DNA from 3 places in the Scandinavium lactucae genome. Region 3 is predicted to be linked to each of the others. Evidence: predicted binding sites of a transcription regulator. Region 3 holds the regulator's gene; each other region holds the start of a gene.
What was found. The regulator LexA, encoded in region 3, represses DNA repair genes until DNA is damaged. The targets are predictions, from matches to a motif close to TNCTGTATGTACATACAGNA.
Positions count from the first base shown of each region.

Region 1 (6,843 bases), on a different contig from region 3:
TCTCTTGTCCCGCATCTTTCTTCATAACAATCTCCTTTGCTTGGGAGGTTGTTATAGCGTAATGCCGTAATAAAAAACAAAAAACCCCGCCAGGGCGAGGTTTAAATGATAAGTAAGTCGGCTTTTCGTCGCTGCCGTAGCGGCGCAGCTTTGCCAAGCTTAGCTGTATTATTGACTTTTTTTACTCGTTTTCAAGATATTTTTTCGTCTCCGCTCTTCATTGCTGCTCTCATCGCCAGAAATACAGCGCTATTGAAATGCGTTACGCACCAGCGCACACGGTCCTCTGCCTGCTTGCGTGTCAGCCATGGAGCCACGGCCAGCAACTGATGGGCGATATCGCTAATCCTCTTCCGACGGGCATAAAAACTAATGCCCACGACATAAACCGGATCATGAGATTTCAAGGCGGTCAGAATGCATTTTTCTACAAAATCGCAGTCGTCCTGCGCGATACTGCCGTCAATCACCTGGCTTAAGGTTTTTTGTGGCCAGATAATCTCCATCGCCATTTTCTGCAATGCCTCTCCCCTGTAGCCGATTTTATGCAAACCTTTCAGTGTCTCAGTGATGTGCTTCGCCTGAGTGTCTGACCACTCTTCTGCTTTCAGGCAACTCCAGAATCCGCATCCGCCAAGCATGGCCTCCTCTGACGTTCTGCCGCCGTAACACTCCCCCCAGATAGATAACAACGATTTGACCCAGGCACTTTGCACCGAACTCAACGGGCGAAACTTGCCCAGCCAGCTTTTACGTGGGGCTGATGCCGCGCTTTCTAGGGCAGCCTGATGTATGCGGCGTTGGCGAGGTGTCATCATTTTTTCTCCTTAAGCCAGAACGCCGAGCGCAAAGGCACGGTCCAGCACGTTTTTAATCATTTCCGGCTGTGAGCCGTAGTTCTGCTCAAACTTGACGGGGTCGTTGTGCAACTCAGTGTGGTGCTTGCGGCAAAGAGGGATGACGAAAATATCGTGTGCTTTGGTACCAACACCGCCCTGCCCCCATCCGATAAGGTGATGAGCATCATCTGCAGGTTGATTGCAGCAGGCACACGTCTGGCTTTTCACCCAGCGCAGATAGTTGGCACTTTCCCATCGAATTCTTTTTGGACGCGTAAAAAAGGTTGCTGGCGACTCAGGGTCAACCTGAACAGCGACGATGGGCTTTATCGGCTTTATTTCGTCAGCACTGATTACAGGCACCTTCTCGGTGCGCTTCAGAAGAATGCTGGTGGCCGTGACCGTCGGCATGATTTCGCTTTCCCGGTAGACCGACTCGATCTTTTCCTTCGGTAGGCTTAAAGCCTGGCGAGCCAGCTCTTCAGGAATAGCTTCAGCGATACCACGACAGGAAGCCCACCAGCAGAGTTCTGCGACAGACAACATTCGCTCCCGATTGAATCCAAGCTGGTGCAGCACCGCATCAATGATCCAGTCGATTAGGTTTTCTCTCGCCAATTGGGACAGAAACTCCGTGGTTTGTTCACGCAGCTCGTTCTCGCAATGCCAGCACAGCAAAATGGAACCCGGATGATGGCGCATGATCACCAGCTCGTTATGGTGGTAATTGGAGTGCGGATATTGACAATTTTTACCGCGTCGCCGCAGCCATTCGTCCAGCGAAGACAAACCACCAGCAGCTGCTATCACTCGTTCATCCATGAAAAATGACTGAACGACTCGGTCCTCTCTCAGCGGCTGTGCAGCGTCGGGTACTTTCCCGGATGGCAGGTGCGCCATGTTATCGGGCTGGCACTCAACCAACACCCGGCCTTGTGCAAATATACTCATCAACTCTTTTCCGGGCTTAAGCAGGACTACGCCCATGTGCCTGGCGATTTCTGGTTTCAGCAGAGCACGCATGGTTCTGCCTCCCGGATGATAATTTGGCCCCTCTCACCCCAAATTTTGGACACGCGGCCATCCCAGATATGGCTGTCTTCGCCAAACAGCGCATCCAGTAGCGCTTTCTCTAGGTTGTCTTTATCTGGCCTTTGTTGGTGCGGCTTGCCACAATAATCCGCCTTTTTTTTCTTACTCCAGCTGGGTGGCATTGGAAGAACGAAGATCACGTGATAGCCGCACTCGGGCAGGCTTACGTTTTTCAATCTGACTTCATCGCAGAACGCGCGATAACGCATTACTTCTGGTCGCTTCTTCCATTTATCCGCGCGCGTCATTCGCGGCTTTCCGAGGGGGGTTATGTCGAAAGTACGCATGATCACCCCCAGAACCGCTGCTGGTAACGTCCATCCGGGCGCGGGCAATGGCGTGATTCCGGAAGAAAGGCGCTCACCGTCCAGTGAATGAAGTCCGTCTCCAGTCTTTTTTCCGTCTTAACGTTATTCTTCCGGTACCGCGCTACCAGTTGGTCGGCCTCATTAGTAGTTAGGTTTTGGTGAATGAACCAGCTTTTCTTCATAGCGAACCACCTTCGCCCTCAATAAATGCCAGAGCACGTTCACGGGCGCCTGGCTCCTCGCTCACCAACTCGCGCAGCAGCTGCGTAGCAATACAGTCCCTGGCGCGAATATTGATAGTGATACCGCGAGTTTTCCCCTTGATCAGGGTGAGGTAGCCTTTTCTGTCGAGGGCTTTCAGATGATCTTCAGCAGCATTTGGCGAGCTGAGGTGAAGAAGCCCGGCCAGCTCCTGTCGGTTGGGTGGATAGCGATGCTCATCGACGTATTTAACGAGCACATCGAAAACTTGTTGCTGTCGGCTCGTGAGTTTGAGGGTTTGATCTGGACGTGACGAAAGACGGGCATGCTCATGCGGGCAGACCAGATATCCGTTAAATTGTGGTGGTGTTTTTTGCGCCATGGTCTCTCTCCAGTGGCGCAGCAGGTATAGGGTGTTCAGGCCTACTTTATTAATTTACCATGACTTCAATAGAAAGCGCAAATAACGTCCTAAAAAAGTTTTAAAGGGTTGTCTATTAGGAAAATCATTTGGGATCCTCACCAAGAGTCTCTAAATTAAATGTAAAGTGAATAAATCACTTAACACCCTTTGAAACTTTACTTTTCATATCCATAAAGTTAATCATGAATTGTTTTTCAAAAGAATCCCAATCTTTATAAATTCTTGCGGATGCTTTAGCATTGCAATGTAAAGAGCACTCCTTTATAAGATATCTTGCAATATCTTTCAGAACCCAATCAGTTTTTTTCCTAATTGGATAACGATTTGGTATTTTATAGTTATCGATAAACCCGCGATTTAAATTCTTTGGTACCGTTTCTTTATTCGACAACCAATATTTTTCCTTCTCCGTTTTATCTGGACTAATTTTACCTTCATTATAATCCGCCATCCATTGATTAAATACATTTTTCATTTCATGAAATAGCTGTTCTGATACAATGGAAAAATCCATATCAGAATCATCTCTTGCAGCATTACCAAACTTCGGAGGAGGAGACATACTAAAACCAATAGCTCTTGACCCAATAATTGTTATATCTCGGGGATTTAAGCTAAGCCGGTCGGCTATAAACTGTTTGCATTTCTCGTAAACGAATGGATTGTCTTTTAGAAAAAATGGAATTCCCCCATGAACATGGTATCGAAGGTAGAATGGAAGAAATGCTTTCTCAACATGTTCCAATGACTCAATGAACACATCAGACGTGGGGTATTTGTTAATAAACTCCGACTTCAAATCTAACTCCAAAATCCTACTCATCACTCACCTCTTATACAGATTAGTTCTTGAATAAACTTTAACACCATACGCTGCGCGACAATGTATTTTTTTAAAATATTTAACATCTGGATTGTAGGGTTGTGGATATCTTAACCTAGAAACAAGTTCAGCATAAAAATAAATATTTTCAAGTTGATGACTTTGCTTTAGTTTCTTCACGGCTTGGTGGTAACCATTCATCCCAGAACCAAAATATGCTATCGATAAATATAACTTAGCAATCTCGACTTTGCTTTTTCTTTTTGAAATGTATCGAGCAAAATAAATCTCAATAATTTTTCGCTTAATCGTTCTCTCATAACGAGAAGTTAACACTCGCACTAATTGTTGTTCAATTGTGCTTGCGCCTTGTATTTTTTCACCTTTCAAAAAAACATAAAGGGCACGAGTCATTCCACGAAGATCATACCCATTGTGTTTATGGAAGCGCTTATCTTCAAGAGCAACAAGCATATCCAAGGCATCTGAAGGTATACCGTCAAGATTGGTAGTTTTAAGAGCTTCATTATATTTCGTTAAGATAAATTTCTTCATAACTCTACCAAACACCCAAGGACCCTATATCGACACAGTAAAAAATGTAACTAATGATAATCCTCATTAGTAATCAACAGCAAGAAAATATATAGGTAAGAAAGTAGCGCCACGGGCCCTAACCCATGGCGAAAAAGTATAGGAATTTCAGAACTATGATGAAGAACTAGCAATATCTTTCGAAACGCGATACCCCGCCCGCTCAAGTATCTGCGTAAAGAGTGTCGGTGTTCCAACCATCTCATCATCCTGTAACGGCATGAAGGAAACTTCATCACCACGTCTGTACATGAGCGCGCGCTCACTGTCAGGAAATGAGTGCAGTCTTGCAACGATAACCCCATCGTGACATCTAATGACCGCGTAGCCCTTGCTCGGTAATTCTTCTTTTTCTTTCACCAATCCCCCCTCCACTCTGGAAAGTTATTGCAAGCTGTATCAATAAAACCAGTCGTCTGCACTTTCCCAGGTCTGCTGGAGGATTTCCTCAACCTTCTTCTTAACTTCCTTCTCACCACCGTAAACACTTAAGCCATCTGAACCTGCACGACGTATAACCAGAATGCATTCATCGAACTGATTCTGGAGTCGTTTTAATAATTCTTTTTCCAGCGCCGGGACTGCGCCCTTAGGAAGTTCTTTAGTACGATCAATGGTTAATTCAACTTTCATAAATGCCTCCGTCGCTTTAACTGTATATTCATACAGTACACCGCAAGATAGTTTTGATCAACGCTTTAACCGCACTTAATGGTAAATCAAAAAACAATTGATGGAAAAATAGCCACGTTAAGCTCTCTGCTAAAAATCTTATATGTCAATAATTTGATTTTTTAGCGACGATATTGGTAAACATGTATACTTGTTGCGATCCAAAGGCAGGGTGGATAACTACTTGTTCGTCCGGGACACATAGTATTCTTTTTGTAGAAACCAGAAGTGAGTCTACGCTGTGAATGAAAACCTCTATCATTTGATTATCGACTTTCAATGCCGTGTTGAGGATGCTCTAAAACTAATGTATCGCTCCGGTATTCAAATGCCGTCCTCTTGCAATGAATGGATTGATTATGACATTCCATTTTCAGGTGAGTTAGAAGGTGGTGTGAAATATTTTAAACATGGCGCTGGATGTCGAGTTGATTTAAATTCGGGACCTGTTGATTTTGATTTCGGTGAACATGGTGAGATAGGTGGGTTTAATTCTTGGTGGTTAACTGCATTTGCAGGCAGTAGATTACCAATATATGGATTTATTAATTATAGTGATGTAGATGATCATTTAAAGCAAGAATTAGAAAATGGACATTTATTGCCCTTGAATCAAGGTCTTTACTACATTGCTAAAGTTCCATTTAAATACGCTTTAGATATAGATAGTCGCGCCCCTGAGGATGAACTTCCAAGTCGTAATCAAGATCGAGTTTTAACACTGCAGATTCATTATTTCGAAACTGCTGAACTTATGTTACGAAATCACAATAAACTCAAACAAAAAATGCAAAAAAATGGATCGTTGATTCATCGTGATGAATTTGACATGCGAGTTTATCTTTTTACATGGTTAGGTTTCTTAGGTGTTGTATGCGAGGGTTTTCGTAACCTAAACATGCGAATCTTATTGGCTAAAGAACGCCCCAATGAATTTAAAGAACTAATATTAATTTCTGACAACATTGGAAAGCTGATGAAAGAAAATTCGAATTCGCTCAGGATTTTTAGAAATAATGTTTTTCACCTTAGAGAAAACACAGAATCTGTGCGTCAATTTTTTGATGCAGACGTTAATCGCCTTCAATGGGCAAGAGACTTACACGCGGCACTTTCAGATTTCTTTTCGAATTACCGAGTCTTCTGTGAAGTACATTATTTAATTAACGGACGGAATGGCGAGAGTGATTTCACAAGAGAGAAATTAACGCGCCAGAAGAAATAAAATTCTCAATCACATTGAGAAGTTAACTTATTGTGGCAGATAAACAAAATATTCTTCGCCAATTTTCTCTATAGGGTATGAGACTTTATTTTCGAACATACCAACATTATTTTTAGAAAGATAACCAAAATACCCTTGGGAATCGGCTATATCAGGGAGATCAAAGCAATCGCAGCTGATTTCTTCCTTACCTTTTTTGAATATTACTTTTCTAATTGTCATAAATTGCGTCCTCCGGAAGCTAAATTAATAGCATTTAATACAATTAATTTTCAAGATATGGCCTCGCATAACGAGGCCATTAATTTGGTGTGGGTTAGGAGGCTACTCCCGGCGACTGTTAAAGACTTATGGCTGAAAGTGTTCCTTGAGTTTATCGGTTACTGATGATGTTCCCACAGCGCCGCACCGCACACAGCTAGGATGAACACAAGTGTTCCACAGTTTTTTTTCATATTCACATCCTCAATGTTGAAAAAGCTAATGATCAGACGGCTAAGCCAATCACCGATCGTTACCAAGGATGAGAACACACCTAAAACCAGTGCCCAAGTACCACTAACAGGAGCTCCGTAAGTCTCGAACTCTTGATTAAGGATATTGATACCAAAAAAATATAACTTTCTCAATAGAGTTTTGCGACTGTTCAATGCCGGACGCCACCT
Region 1 is NZ_JAWXRD010000040.1:631,900-638,742, forward strand. Features, by position in the region: gene SIK69_RS20720 (hypothetical protein) at 1-25, opposite strand, end outside; gene SIK69_RS20725 (hypothetical protein) at 192-818, opposite strand; gene SIK69_RS20730 (DUF968 domain-containing protein) at 828-1,862, opposite strand; gene SIK69_RS20735 (RusA family crossover junction endodeoxyribonuclease) at 1,847-2,218, opposite strand; gene SIK69_RS20740 (LexA family protein) at 2,418-2,822, opposite strand; gene SIK69_RS20745 (hypothetical protein) at 2,998-3,687, opposite strand; gene SIK69_RS20750 (biosynthetic peptidoglycan transglycosylase) at 3,691-4,242, opposite strand; gene SIK69_RS20755 (hypothetical protein) at 4,396-4,641, opposite strand; gene SIK69_RS20760 (DinI-like family protein) at 4,681-4,914, opposite strand; gene SIK69_RS20765 (DUF6896 domain-containing protein) at 5,195-6,178, shown strand; gene SIK69_RS20770 (hypothetical protein) at 6,206-6,400, opposite strand.
Region 1: SIK69_RS20760 (DinI-like family protein) is a predicted target of LexA. The motif match lies at 4,933-4,952, and genes of this name have one in related genera.

Region 2 (6,843 bases), on a different contig from region 3:
GACCGAACTGTCACACATCAGCAAGCGTGAAGCGAAAGAGGGCTGCCGTCTGGCGTGTCAGGTCGCGGTGCGTCAGGACATGAAAATCGAGCTGCCGGAAGAAATCTTTGGCGTGAAGAAATGGGAATGCGAAGTTATCTCCAATGATAACAAAGCCACCTTTATCAAAGAGCTTAAACTGGCAATCCCGGAAGGTGAATGCGTACCGTTCCGCGCGGGCGGCTATATTCAGATTGAGTGCCCGTCGCACAAAGTGGCCTACGCCGATTTTGACGTGCCGGACGAATACCGCGGAGACTGGGATAAATTCAATCTGTTCCGCTATGTTTCCGAAGTCAAAGAGCCAACGCTGCGCGCCTATTCGATGGCGAACTACCCGGATGAGAAAGGCATTATTATGCTTAACGTCCGTATCGCCACGCCGCCGCCGTCAGCGCCGGATGTGCCGCCGGGTATTATGTCCTCTTATATCTGGTCGCTGAAAGCGGGCGATAAGGTGACGATTTCCGGGCCGTTTGGTGAGTTCTTTGCCAAAGATACCGACGCCGAGATGGTATTTATCGGCGGTGGCGCAGGGATGGCCCCGATGCGTTCGCATATTTTCGATCAGCTCAAGCGGCTGGGCAGCAAGCGTAAAATCAGCTTCTGGTATGGGGCGCGTTCGCTGCGTGAAATGTTCTACGACGAGGAGTTTGAACAGCTGGCGCGGGAAAACCCGAACTTCACCTTCCATGTCGCGCTGTCCGACCCGCAGCCGGAAGATAACTGGACCGGGCATACCGGGTTCATTCACAACGTCCTGTATGAGAACTACCTCAAACATCACGCTGCACCGGAAGACTGTGAGTTCTATATGTGTGGGCCACCGGTGATGAACGCGGCGGTTATCCGTATGCTGAAAGATCTTGGCGTTGAGGATGAAAACATCATGCTCGATGATTTTGGAGGCTGATGATGTTAACGGTATTTCTGGCGACCTTTGTGGTGTTTGTGCTGGTCATCTTCGGTATGTCACTCGGCTATCTGGTGAAGCGTAAAAGCATCCAGGGCAGCTGCGGGGGCATCTCGTCGCTGGGGATGGAAAAAGTGTGTGACTGTCCGGAACCGTGCGATGCGCGGAAAAAACGGATGGCCCGCGAAGCGCAGCGCCAGCAAACCCGTATCCTCTAGTCCGTAATGTAGGCCCGGCGAATGCAGTGCTGCCGGGAAAAATGCCGGGTGGCGCTCTGCTTACCCGGCCTACAAAACCTCACGCTTCTCATTTCTGATAAATGTACTGTATACTTACACAGTAATCTGTGAGGGCTGAGTATGCGCAAAATTATCCACGTTGATATGGACTGCTTTTTTGCCGCCGTTGAAATGCGGGATAATCCAGCCCTGCGCGATATTCCGATTGCCATCGGTGGCAGCCGTGAACGGCGCGGCGTTATCAGCACCGCCAATTATCCGGCACGTAAATTTGGCGTGCGCAGCGCGATGCCCACCGGCATGGCCCTCAAACTTTGTCCGCACCTGACGCTGCTGCCGGGCCGCTTTGATGCCTATAAAGAGGCATCCATTCATATCCGCGAGATCTTCTCCCGCTACACCTCGCTGATTGAACCGCTGTCGCTCGACGAAGCCTATCTCGATGTGACCGACAGCCTGTACTGTCAGGGGTCTGCCACGCTGATGGCACAGGAAATTCGCCAGACCATCGAACGTGAACTGAATCTCACCGCCTCGGCGGGCATCGCCCCGGTGAAGTTTCTCGCCAAAATCGCCTCCGATCTCAATAAGCCCAACGGCCAGTACGTGATAACACCTGACGAAGTACCTGCGTTCCTGAAAACGCTGACGCTGTCGAAAATCCCGGGAGTGGGTAAAGTCTCCGCTGCCAAGCTCGAAGGCATGGGGTTGCGCACCTGTGAAGATGTGCAGAACAGTGATTTGGCAATGCTGCTCAAACGCTTTGGCAAATTTGGTCGGGTGCTGTGGGAGCGCAGTAACGGCATCGACGAGCGCGATGTCAACAACGAGCGACTGCGCAAATCGGTTGGCGTTGAGCGCACGTTGGCGGAGGATATTCATGAATGGGCAGACTGCGAAGCGATCATCACCCGACAGCTCTATCCTGAACTGGAGCGTCGGCTGGCGAAGGTTAAACCGGATCTGTTAATTGCCCGTCAGGGGGTAAAACTCAAGTTCAACGATTTTCAGCAGACCACGCAGGAGCACGTCTGGCCGAAGCTCAATCAGGAAGATTTGATTGCCACGGCCTATAAAGCCTGGCATGAACGGCGCGGTGGACGCGGAGTGCGGCTGGTGGGATTACATGTAACGCTGCTCGATCCGCAGCTTGAAAGACAGTTGGTGTTGGGATTGTAGCGTGGTTGAATGCCCAACGGCGCTTAGCTGGCATAGGCCTACAGATCTTGTCGGCCCGATAAGCGCCAGCGCCACAGATCTTGTAGGCCCGATAAGCGCTAGCGCCATCGGGCAATATCAGAGACTTACTTCGCTGGAATAGATTTCAGCAGTTCGGTCAGCAGGGTCCAGTACTGGCCCACGCTTTCGATATGAACCTGCTCATCCGGGGAGTGTGGTCCGGTGATGGTTGGTCCGATGGAAACCATGTCCATGTCCGGGTACGGTTTTTTGAACAGACCGCATTCCAGACCGGCGTGGATAATCTGAATGTTCGGGGTTTTGTTGAACAGACGCAGATAGGTTTCACGCACCAGATGCATGACCGGGGAGTTCGCATCTGGCTGCCAGCCTGGGTAACCGCCTTTCGGTGCCGTCTGCGCGCCCGCCATTTTACCCAGCGACTCCAGCATGCTGACCACGTAGTCTTTACCGCTGTCGATCAGGGAACGAATCAGGCAGATGATTTCCACGTTGTCATCATGCATGGTGACCACGCCGACGTTCAGGGAGGTTTCAACCACGCCTTTCGCCACGTCGGAATTGCGGATCACGCCGTTCGGGGTGGCATTCAACAACTGAATGAAGGTATCGCGTGATTTTTCGCTCAGGGCGTTTTTATCTGCACTAACCGCTTCCAGAACCACGGTCAGATTCTTCTCTTTCGCCGCCAGTTCGTTTTTCAGGATCGAGAGATACTCATCAGCCAGCGCTTTCAGGGTTTCCACTTTTGCTGCCGGAACGGCAACGGTAGTGAAAGCTTCACGTGGGATGGCGTTACGCAGGGTGCCGCCATTGAAATCCACCAGACGCAGGTCCAATTCTGCCGCGTGACCGGCCAGGAAGCGCGCCAGCAGTTTGTTGGCGTTGCCCAGACCTAAATGAATGTCACCGCCGGAGTGGCCGCCTTTCAGGCCTTTCAGCGTCAGCTTAAAGCTCTGGAAGTCTGCCGGAATCGCTTCACGGGTCAGCGGCAGGGTGGTGATGAAATCGATCCCGCCCGCGCAGCCCATGTAGATCTCACCTTCTTCTTCAGAATCGGTGTTGATCAGAATGTCAGCCTGCAGCCAATTTGCCTGCAAACCAAATGCCCCGTCCATGCCCGCTTCTTCGGTCATGGTCAACAGCACTTCCAGAGGCCCGTGTTCCACGGTGTCATCAGCCAGCACCGCCAGCGCAGAAGCCATACCGATGCCGTTATCCGCACCCAGCGTGGTGCCGCGGGCTTTCACCCACTCGCCGTCGATGTACGGCTGAATCGGATCTTTGGTGAAGTCGTGCACGGTGTCGTTGTTTTTCTGCGGCACCATATCGAGGTGCGCCTGCATGACCACCGCTTTACGGTTTTCCATGCCCTTGGTGGCATCTTTACGAATCAGGATGTTACCGACCTGGTCGCGCTCTGCGTGCAGACCTTTTTCCTTCGCCCAGCCCATGATGTGTTCGGCAAGCTGTTCTTCGTGATAGGACGGGTGCGGAATGGAACAGATTTTGGCAAAAATATCCCATAGCGGCTGCGGGGATAATTGAGACAGTTCAGACACGGTAAGTCTCCTTACGGCTCCTGCAAAAGTGACTTGCAGGTAATGGGTTAGCAATGACAACCAGGCCGCTGGCCTGACTTGCGAGATGCCGTTGAGAATACCACTTTCTGCTGTCTCTGCTAGTACAGGCTGTGCAAAAACTCCCTGCAAGGCCGTTAAGCACTGGTTTTTAGTGCGCCAGATCTCTATAATCTCGCGCAACCTGGAATCACCCCGAACATTTTTTAAGCCGTATTAACAGGCTGGGATACAATCACATGAGCGAAAAATACGTCGTCACCTGGGACATGTTGCAGATCCATGCACGCAAATTGGCCGCGCGCCTGATGCCCTCTGAGCAGTGGAAAGGCATTATTGCCGTTAGCCGTGGAGGTCTGGTACCGGGCGCTCTGCTGGCGCGTGAACTGGGTATTCGTCATGTGGACACCGTCTGCATTTCCAGCTACGACCACGACAACCAGCGCGAGCTGAAAGTGCTCAAGCGTGCGGAAGGCGATGGCGAAGGCTTTATCGTGATTGACGATCTGGTCGACACTGGCGGCACCGCGGTGGCTATCCGTGAAATGTATCCAAAAGCGCATTTCGTCACTATCTTCGCTAAACCGGCCGGTCAGCCGCTGGTTGATGACTACGTGATTGATATCCCGCAGGATACCTGGATTGAGCAGCCGTGGGATATGGGCGTGGTGTTCGTTCCGCCTATCAGCAGTCGTTAATCCACGCAGCTGACAAAAAATCACAAATCACAACGCCCGGTTTACCGGGCGTTGTTCTTTTTAGCGCCGGGCGAGTTACAATAGACGCTATGTCGTATTAATGGAGTCTATGCGATGCCAGAAGCCAATCTCAGCGAAGTTCTCTTTAAACCGCGTTTCAAGCACCCGGAAACCTCGACGCTGGTGCGTCGCTTTAATCATGGCACCGAGACGGCGGTGCAATCTGCACTGGACGGCAAAAATGTGCCGCACTGGTATCGGATGATGAACCGCCTGATGTGGGTCTGGCGCGGCGTTTCGCCCCAGGAAATCCTCGACGTGCAGGCGCGTATCGTCATGAGCAGCAATGAGCGTACCAACGAAGATCTGTACGATACCGTGGTGGGCTATCGCGGCGGTAACTGGATCTACGAATGGTCTAAGCAGGCGATGCTCTGGCAGCAAAAAGCCGGGCAGGAACAAGACGACGCGCTCAGTGGCCGTCACTGGCTGCATGCCTCTAATCTCTACAGCATTGCTGCGTACCCGCATCTGAAAGGCGATGACCTGGCCGAGCAGGCCCAGGCGCTGGCCAATCGGGCATATGAAGAAGCCGCCCAGCGTTTACCGGGCTCAATGCGTGAACTGGAATTCACCATTCCCGGCGGCGCATCGGTGAGCGGTTTCCTGCACATGCCCCCGGGAGAAGGGCCATTCCCGACGGTGCTAATGTGCGGCGGGCTGGATGCCCTGCAAAGCGACAACTACAGCCTGTTCGAGCGATACCTCGCCCCGCTCGGGATAGCCATGCTGACCCTGGATATGCCGTCGATTGGCTTCTCGTCGAAATGGAAACTGACTCAGGATTCTAGCTTCCTGCATCAGCAGGTACTGAAATCGCTGCCGAACATTCCGTGGGTCGATCACACACGCGTCGCGGCGTTTGGCTTCCGCTTCGGGGCGAACGTGGCGGTACGCCTGGCGTATCTGGAATCGTCGCGTCTGAAAGCGGTGGCGTGTCTGGGGCCGGTGGTTCACGGTTTGCTGAGTGACCCGCAGCGGCAGAGTCATGTGCCGGAGATGTATCTCGACGTGTTGGCTTCGCGTTTGGGCATGCACGATGCCTCTGACGATGCGCTGCGCGTAGAGCTCAACCGCTATTCGCTGAAAACACAGGGGCTACTAGGCCGTCGTTGCCCAACGCCAATGCTGTCCGGCTACTGGCAGAACGATCCGTTCAGCCCGGAAGAAGAGTCGCGCTTAATCACCTCGTCATCTGCGGATGGCAAGCTGATGCAGATCCCCTTCAAGCCGGTTTACCGCAATTTCGATAAAGCGCTGAAAGAAATTGCCGGATGGATCAATCAGAGATTTGGTTAATAGATTGCTAAATTCTATTGATTTGGTAAAACAGTTACATCACTAAAGGAGACTGTAATGACGTTACCGAGTGGACACCCGAAGAGTAAACTGATCAAGAAATTCACTGCCCTTGGCCCGTATATCCGCGAAGAGCAGTGTGAGGATAATCGCTTCTTTTTCGATTGCCTGGCCGTCTGCGTCAATGTCAAACCCGCACCGGAGCAGCGTGAATTCTGGGGCTGGTGGCTGGAAATGGAAGCGCACGAGAAGCATTTTACCTACCGCTACCAGTTTGGCTTGTTCAATAAAGAAGGCCACTGGCAGCCGACGGCTATCAAAGATGCTGAAGTCACCGCTCGTCTGGAGCAGACGTTGCGTGATTTTCACGTTCGTGCCCGCGATCTGTTGAAGACGTTCGATCTGGCACTCGAACCTGTGGATGATGTGAAACAGCCGGTCAGATTGTCGGCATAAAAAGCGAAACTCATAAAAAAGGCCCTTCATCACTGAAGGGCCTTTTACTTTGGAGAGAATTAGAACTGATAAACCAGGCCCAGCGCCACAACGTCGTCGTTATTCAGCGCCAGTTTATTATCGTCGCTCAGCTGGTTAATTTTATAATCAACAAAGGCTGACATATTTTTATTGAAGTAGTAGGTGGCTGCCACGTCGATATATTTCACCAGATCCGCATCGCCCACGCCTTCAATATCCTTACCTTTAGACTGGACATAACCGATGGACGGACGCAAACCAAAATCAAATTGATACTGCGCGACCAGTTCTAACGCCTGGTTTTTATTTGCGAAGCCGCTGACTTTAGTATCCACACC
Region 2 is NZ_JAWXRD010000002.1:453,438-460,280, reverse strand. Features, by position in the region: gene nqrF (NADH:ubiquinone reductase (Na(+)-transporting) subunit F) at 1-952, shown strand, start outside; gene nqrM ((Na+)-NQR maturation NqrM) at 955-1,170, shown strand; gene dinB (DNA polymerase IV) at 1,312-2,370, shown strand; gene pepD (cytosol nonspecific dipeptidase) at 2,496-3,953, opposite strand; gene gpt (xanthine phosphoribosyltransferase) at 4,211-4,669, shown strand; gene frsA (esterase FrsA) at 4,784-6,028, shown strand; gene crl (sigma factor-binding protein Crl) at 6,086-6,484, shown strand; gene SIK69_RS04095 (porin) at 6,544-6,843, opposite strand, start outside.
Region 2: dinB (DNA polymerase IV) is a predicted target of LexA. The motif match lies at 1,275-1,294, and genes of this name have one in related genera.

Region 3 (6,843 bases):
GGCTCAAGCTGCCAAAGGTAGCCGTTGATCCACGCCTGAGGGCGACCACTCACCACATAGATAAACTCTTCTTCATCGCTTTCGGCATGGGGATACGAGGTGCGGCGGCCCGGCGGCAGGCGTTCGTGATGAATACCCAGGCGCATCAGCCCGAGCTTACGCGCCAGCGGTGCGCCGATGGAAAACAGCTCGCTGCTGTCGGGATAGGTTGAATTATCGGGTTCTTCCAGCTCGCGCCAGTGTCGAATACAGTCAGGTCTTTTCATTTTGTCCCTCCTGGGTACGTTGGGTCATGTATAGCACACTCGGCAGGTTATCGGCGTTTGAGCCTAAACATGGTAAAGTAGGCGTTTACTTTACACCCGATTCGAGGCACCTATGGACGACTCCACTCCACAAGACATGCTCGTGCAGGCCGAAAGGCTTTGCGCTCAACGTGGCGTGCGACTGACCCCCCAACGCCTTGAAGTGCTCCGCCTGATGACGCTGCAACCGGGCGCAATCAGCGCTTATGATCTGCTGGACCTGCTGAAAGTCAGCGAGCCGCAGGCCAAGCCGCCGACCGTGTATCGGGCGCTGGAATTCTTACTCGAGCAGGGATTTGTGCATAAAGTGGAGTCCACCAATAGCTATGTGATGTGCCATCTGTTCGATAAACCCTCGCATACGTCGGCGATGTTTATCTGCGATCGTTGTGGCGTGGTGAAGGAAGAAGCGGCTGACGGCGTGGAAGACATTATGCATGCATTGGCGGCGCGGATGGGCTTTGCGCTACGTCATAACGTGATTGAAGCCCATGGGCTGTGTTCAGGGTGTGTCGAGGTGGAAGCTTGCCGCACACAGGACTGCTGCGGTCACGATCATACGATCCTCATCAAACGCAAACCGGGTCAGAAATAAGCGCCAGAAAAATATCGGGCGGCCTTTAAGCCGCCCTGAGGGTTGTACATCCGTGTACGCACGGGTAGTGCATTTATTTACCAGCGGTAATCGTTGCGGGTTTCCCAGTCTTTCACTTCGTTCTCGGCCTGATCTTTCTCATAGCCGTAACGTTCCTGGATTTTCCCGACCAGCTGGTCGCGCTTACCTTCAATGACGGTGAAGTCATCATCGGTCAGCTTACCCCATTTCTCTTTCACTTTACCTTTGAGCTGTTTCCAGTTACCGCCGACTTCGTCTTTATTCATGATCCATTCCTCTTAGTTCGGTGGAGAGAGTGAAATAACATCGTCCGTAAAACACTGTTTTCTGCTGGACGTGGTAATCAGTATAGGTAAGGATTTTGCCTGCTGAAGATTATTCAGAATCTTTAACCATCGACTAAAAACGAAGCAGCTACGAAAACCAGGTTCCGTGTTGCCCGTGACGCCGCCAAATCCACGCCAGCGCCAGGCCGCGCAGGGCGAGGAATACCGCCAGCGCCAACCATAATCCGTGATTGCCGAGAACGGGCACAGTGAACAGAGTCAGGGCAAAACCCGCCGCCGCCACCGCCATGCTGTTACGCATCTCCGCCCCACGCGTGGCACCAATAAACATGCCGTCGAGCAGATAACACCACACGCCGATCACCGGCAGAACCACCTGCCAGATAACGTAGCGATCGGCCAGTTCCCGCAGCTCAGTGATGGACGTCAGCATGGCAACAATCTGTTCTCCCGCTAGCGCATAAATTAGCGCGAACGCCAGGGCGACAATGCCGGATTGACGGCACGCCGCTTTCCAGACCTGCAACAGTTGGCTGTCATCACGCGCACCATACGCCTGCCCGGAGTGGGCTTCCACCGCGTAGGCAAAGCCGTCCAGCGCGTAGGCGGTAAAGGTCAACATGGTCATCAGCACCGCGTTGACCGCGACGATGTCACTCCCAAGCCGGGCACCTAATACCGTCAGCGCGCCAAAGCATAGCTGCAGCAGCAGCGAACGCAGCATGATGTCGCGGTTGAGCGCCAACAGGCGGCGAATATTACCGCGCCAGGCATCTTTCATTAGCGCCCACGAAATGCCGCGCAGGTGTAACACCCGACGCACCATCAGCAGGCCGATGAAAAAAGTCACGTATTCGGCGCAGACCGTGGCCAGCGCGGCTCCCTGCACGTTCATGTGCAGGCCCATCACCAGCCATAAATCGAGCGCGATGTTCAGCACATTGCCGACCACCAGCAAAATTACCGGGGCCCGCGCATATTGAACCCCAAGCAGCCAGCCCAGCAGCACCAGGTTAGCCAGCGATGCAGGCGCGCTCAGCCAGCGAATCTCGAGGAAGCGGCGGGCCTGTTCGAGTACCGCCTCGCTGCCGCCAACAATATGCAGCGCCAGGTCAATCAACGGGGTGCGCAGCAGCACGATGGCTGCTCCAGCGCCAATCGCCAGAAGCAACGGCTGCACCAGCGCTCTGGCGAGGCGAACGGGGTCTTTTGCGCCGAAGGCTTGCGCGGTCAGGCCGGTAGTGCTCATCCGCAGGAACAGCAGCAGCATAAACAGGAAGCTGGTCGCCATTGAGCCGACCGCTACGCCGCCGAGATACACCGGGCTATCGAGATGGCCGATAACCGCCGTGTCCACCAGGCCAAGCAGTGGCACGGTGATGTTGGAGAAAATCATGGGTAGCGCAAGACGCCACAATGCCTTGTCCGCAGCGCTGAAGAGCGACATGAGAAAACCTGTACGAGTGAATGAGGTAAAAAAGATAACAAAATGGCACCAGAACGGTGCCACTGAAAATACTTAATTCCGGCCTGACGAGACGGTTACTGCCATTCGCCATTGCGGATAACGCCAACCGCCAGCCCTTCGATGGAGAAGTTCTGCTGGCGCAGATCGACCACAATCGGGGAAAACTCGCTGTTTTCCGGCAGCAGTTCAACGGTGCTGCCCTGCTTTTTCAGGCGTTTCACGGTCACTTCGTCATCAATACGGGCGACAACCACCTGGCCGTTACGCACGTCCTGGGTTTTATGCACCGCCAGCAGATCGCCGTCAAGAATACCGATATCACGCATCGACATACCGCTGACGCGCAGCAGGAAATCGGCGCTCGGCTTAAACATCGCCGGATCGACCTGGTAATGTGCTTCGATATGTTGCTGTGCCAGCAGGGGTTCACCCGCTGCGACGCGGCCAATCAGCGGAATGCCTGATTCTTCTTCAATCAGCAGACGAATACCGCGGGATGCGCCGGAAACAATCTCGATGACGCCTTTACGTGCCAGCGCTTTCAGATGCTCTTCAGCCGCGTTCGGGGAACGGAACCCCAAGCGCTGCGCGATTTCCGCACGCGTTGGCGGCATGCCGGTTTGGCTGATGTGATCCCGAATAAGATCGAACACCTCTTGCTGCCTGGTCGTTAACGCTTTCATTCCGCCCCCTGGGTGTATATACAGTTATGCTGTGAGTATATACAGCTAATGGCGATTTTGGAACCGCAAAACGCACAAAAAACCAGACGTTTGCGTAATTATGCGAGCGTTAGCGAAAATGCGTCCACAGCAGCGACACCCAGGTGAAGACAGCGACCATAATCGACAGCAGCACCGCGGCGGAGCCCATGTCTTTCGCTCGCCCGGACAGCTCGTGACGTTCTGTGCCGATGCGATCGACCACGGCTTCGATCGCGCTGTTGAGAATTTCCACTATCATCACCAACAGGACCGAGCCAATCAGTAGCACCCGAGTGATCGCATCCACGTCTAACCAACAGGCGATGATGACGGCGATAATGGCGGCGGTTCCCTCCTGGCGAAAGGCCGCTTCGTTTTGCCATGCGGCGCGGAAACCCTTCCAGGAATAGCCTGCCGCTTTGAAGATTCGGGTGAACCCGGTGGTATCATTTGCCATCAAAAGAACCTTTTGCATTATTAGCGTCAATGTCGGTGTGCGCCGCGCGTGGTAGAACAGATATTCTGTGTACTTTCTGTTATCCTTGCGGCGCATTTGCATGATTAACCAGAGGCTTTACATCGTTTATGTCTGGCTGGCCACGAATTTACTATAAATTACTGAATTTACCATTAAGCGTGCTGGTAAAAAGCAAGTCTATCCCGGCAAATCCTGCCGAGGAACTGGGACTCGATACCTCACGCCCAATTATGTATGTTCTGCCGTATAACTCGAAAGCAGACCTGCTGACGTTACGCGCCCAATGTCTGGCGCATGACCTCCCGGATCCGCTGGAACCGCTGGAGATCGACGGCACCGTGCTGCCGCGCTACGTGTTCATTCACGGCGGGCCGCGCGCGTTTACGTATTACACGCCGAAAGAAGAGTCTATCAAGCTCTTCCATCATTATCTGGATTTGCATCGCAGCAATCCAGAACTCGATGTGCAAATGGTTCCAGTGTCGGTGATGTTTGGTCGCTCACCGGGCCGTGAAAAAGGCGAAGCCAATCCGCCTCTGCGCATGATGAACGGCTTCCAGAAATTCTTCGCCGTGACCTGGCTTGGTCGCGACAGCTTCGTGCGTTTCTCGCCGTCCGTGTCGCTGCGCCGCATGGCCACCGAGCACGGCACCGATAAAATTATCGCTCAGAAGCTGGCCCGCGTGGCGCGTACCCATTTTGCCCGTCAGCGTCTGGCTGCCGTCGGCCCGCGTCTGCCTGCCCGTCAGGACTTGTTCAATAAGCTGCTGGCATCCAAAGCGATTGCCCGTGCGGTAGAAGACGAAGCGCGCAGCAAGAAAATCTCCCATGAAAAAGCACAGCAGAACGCCATTGCGCTGATGGAAGAGATTGCCGCCAACTTCTCTTACGAGATGATTCGTCTCACCGACCGCGTACTCGGCTTCACCTGGAACCGTTTGTACCAGGGGATCAACGTCAATAACGCCGAGCGCGTGCGTCAGCTGGCGCACGACGGCCATGAGATTGTCTATGTGCCCTGCCACCGCAGCCACATGGACTATATGCTGCTCTCTTACGTGCTTTATCACCAGGGGCTGGTGCCGCCGCATATCGCCGCAGGCATCAACCTGAATTTCTGGCCCGCGGGCCCGATTTTCCGCCGCCTGGGCGCGTTCTTTATTCGTCGTACCTTCAAAGGTAACAAGCTGTATTCCACCGTATTCCGCGAATACTTAGGCGAGCTGTTCAGCCGCGGCTATTCCGTTGAATACTTCGTGGAAGGCGGGCGTTCCCGTACCGGTCGTCTGCTGGATCCGAAAACCGGCACCTTGTCGATGACCATTCAGGCGATGCTGCGTGGCGGCACCCGTCCAATCACTCTCGTGCCTATTTACATCGGCTACGAGCACGTGATGGAAGTGGGCACCTACGCCAAAGAGCTGCGTGGGGCGACCAAAGAGAAAGAGAGTCTGCCGCAGATGCTGCGCGGCCTGAGCAAACTGCGTAATCTCGGTCAGGGCTACGTCAACTTTGGCGAACCGATGCCGCTGATGACCTATCTCAACCAGCACGTGCCGGAGTGGCGGGAGTCCATCGACCCGATTGAATCCATTCGTCCGGCCTGGCTGACGCCAACGGTGAACAACATCGCCGAAGACCTGATGGTGCGCATTAACAACGCCGGGGCGGCCAACGCCATGAACCTGTGTGTGACCGCGCTGCTGGCCTCGCGTCAGCGCTCGCTGACCCGCGAGCAGTTAACCGAGCAGCTCGAATGCTATCTACAGCTGATGCGCAACGTGCCGTACTCCTCGGATTCCACCGTACCGTCTGCCACCGCCAGCGAGCTTATCGATCATGCGTTGCAGATGAACAAGTTCGAAGTCGAGAAAGACACCATCGGCGATATCATCATCCTGCCGCGCGAGCAGGCGGTGTTGATGACCTACTATCGCAACAACATTACCCACATGCTGATGATCCCGTCGCTGCTGGCCGCGATTGTGACCCAGCATCGCAAAATCTCCCGCGCGGAGATGGTGCGACATGTGGAAGTGCTGTACCCGATGCTGAAAGCCGAGCTGTTCCTGCGCTGGGAAAAAGACGAGCTGGCGGGCGTTATCGACCTGCTGCTGGCCGAAATGCAGCGTCAGGCGCTGATCACGGTTGAGAATGACGACGTTAGCGTCAACCCGTCGCACTCCCGTACCCTGCAACTGCTGGCTGCTGGAGCCCGTGAAACGCTGCAACGCTACGCCATTACCTTCTGGCTGCTGAGTGCGAATCCGTCCATCAACCGCAGTACGCTGGAGAAAGAGAGCCGCACCGTGGCACAACGTCTGTCAGTGCTGCATGGCATCAACGCGCCGGAGTTCTTCGATAAAGCGGTGTTCAGTACCCTGGTGCTGACCCTGCGTGACGAAGGTTACATCAGTGATACCGGCGATGCCGAACCGGCGGAAACGCTGAAGGTGTATCAGATGCTGGCTGAGCTGATTGCGTCCGATGTGCGTCTGACCGTCGAGAGCGCCAATCAGGACGCGTGACCTTAGCGCGTAAAAAAGCCGGAGCAATGTGAGTTGCTCCGGCTTTTTTGTTTTTGCCCGGCAAGCCTTGCGCCGCCGGGAAGAGGTTAAAGCATATAACTCATCGCCAGACCGATAAACAACACCAGCCCCACGTAGTTGTTGTTCATAAACGCTTTAAAGCAGGCATCACGATCGCGGTTTTTAATCAGCTTCTGCTGATAAATAAACAGCGCCCCGGCGATGAAAATCGACCAGTAGAATTCCCAGTTAAGATGGCTCAGCCAGCCGACCGCCACCATCAATCCTAGCGATAAGACCTGCAAAATCCCGATGATCAGCTTGTCGTGTTTGCCAAACAGAATCGCGGTAGATTTGACGCCAATCTTTAAATCGTCATCCCGGTCAACCATCGCATATTCGGTATCGTAGGCCACCGTCCAGCAGATATTCGCCAGGAACATCAGCCAGCAGCTCA
Region 3 is NZ_JAWXRD010000036.1:84,141-90,983, forward strand. Features, by position in the region: gene SIK69_RS15855 (cupin domain-containing protein) at 1-266, opposite strand, end outside; gene zur (zinc uptake transcriptional repressor Zur) at 379-900, shown strand; gene SIK69_RS15865 (CsbD family protein) at 978-1,187, opposite strand; gene dinF (MATE family efflux transporter DinF) at 1,336-2,655, opposite strand; gene lexA (transcriptional repressor LexA) at 2,751-3,359, opposite strand; gene SIK69_RS15880 (diacylglycerol kinase) at 3,469-3,837, opposite strand; gene plsB (glycerol-3-phosphate 1-O-acyltransferase PlsB) at 3,966-6,386, shown strand; gene ubiA (4-hydroxybenzoate octaprenyltransferase) at 6,473-6,843, opposite strand, start outside.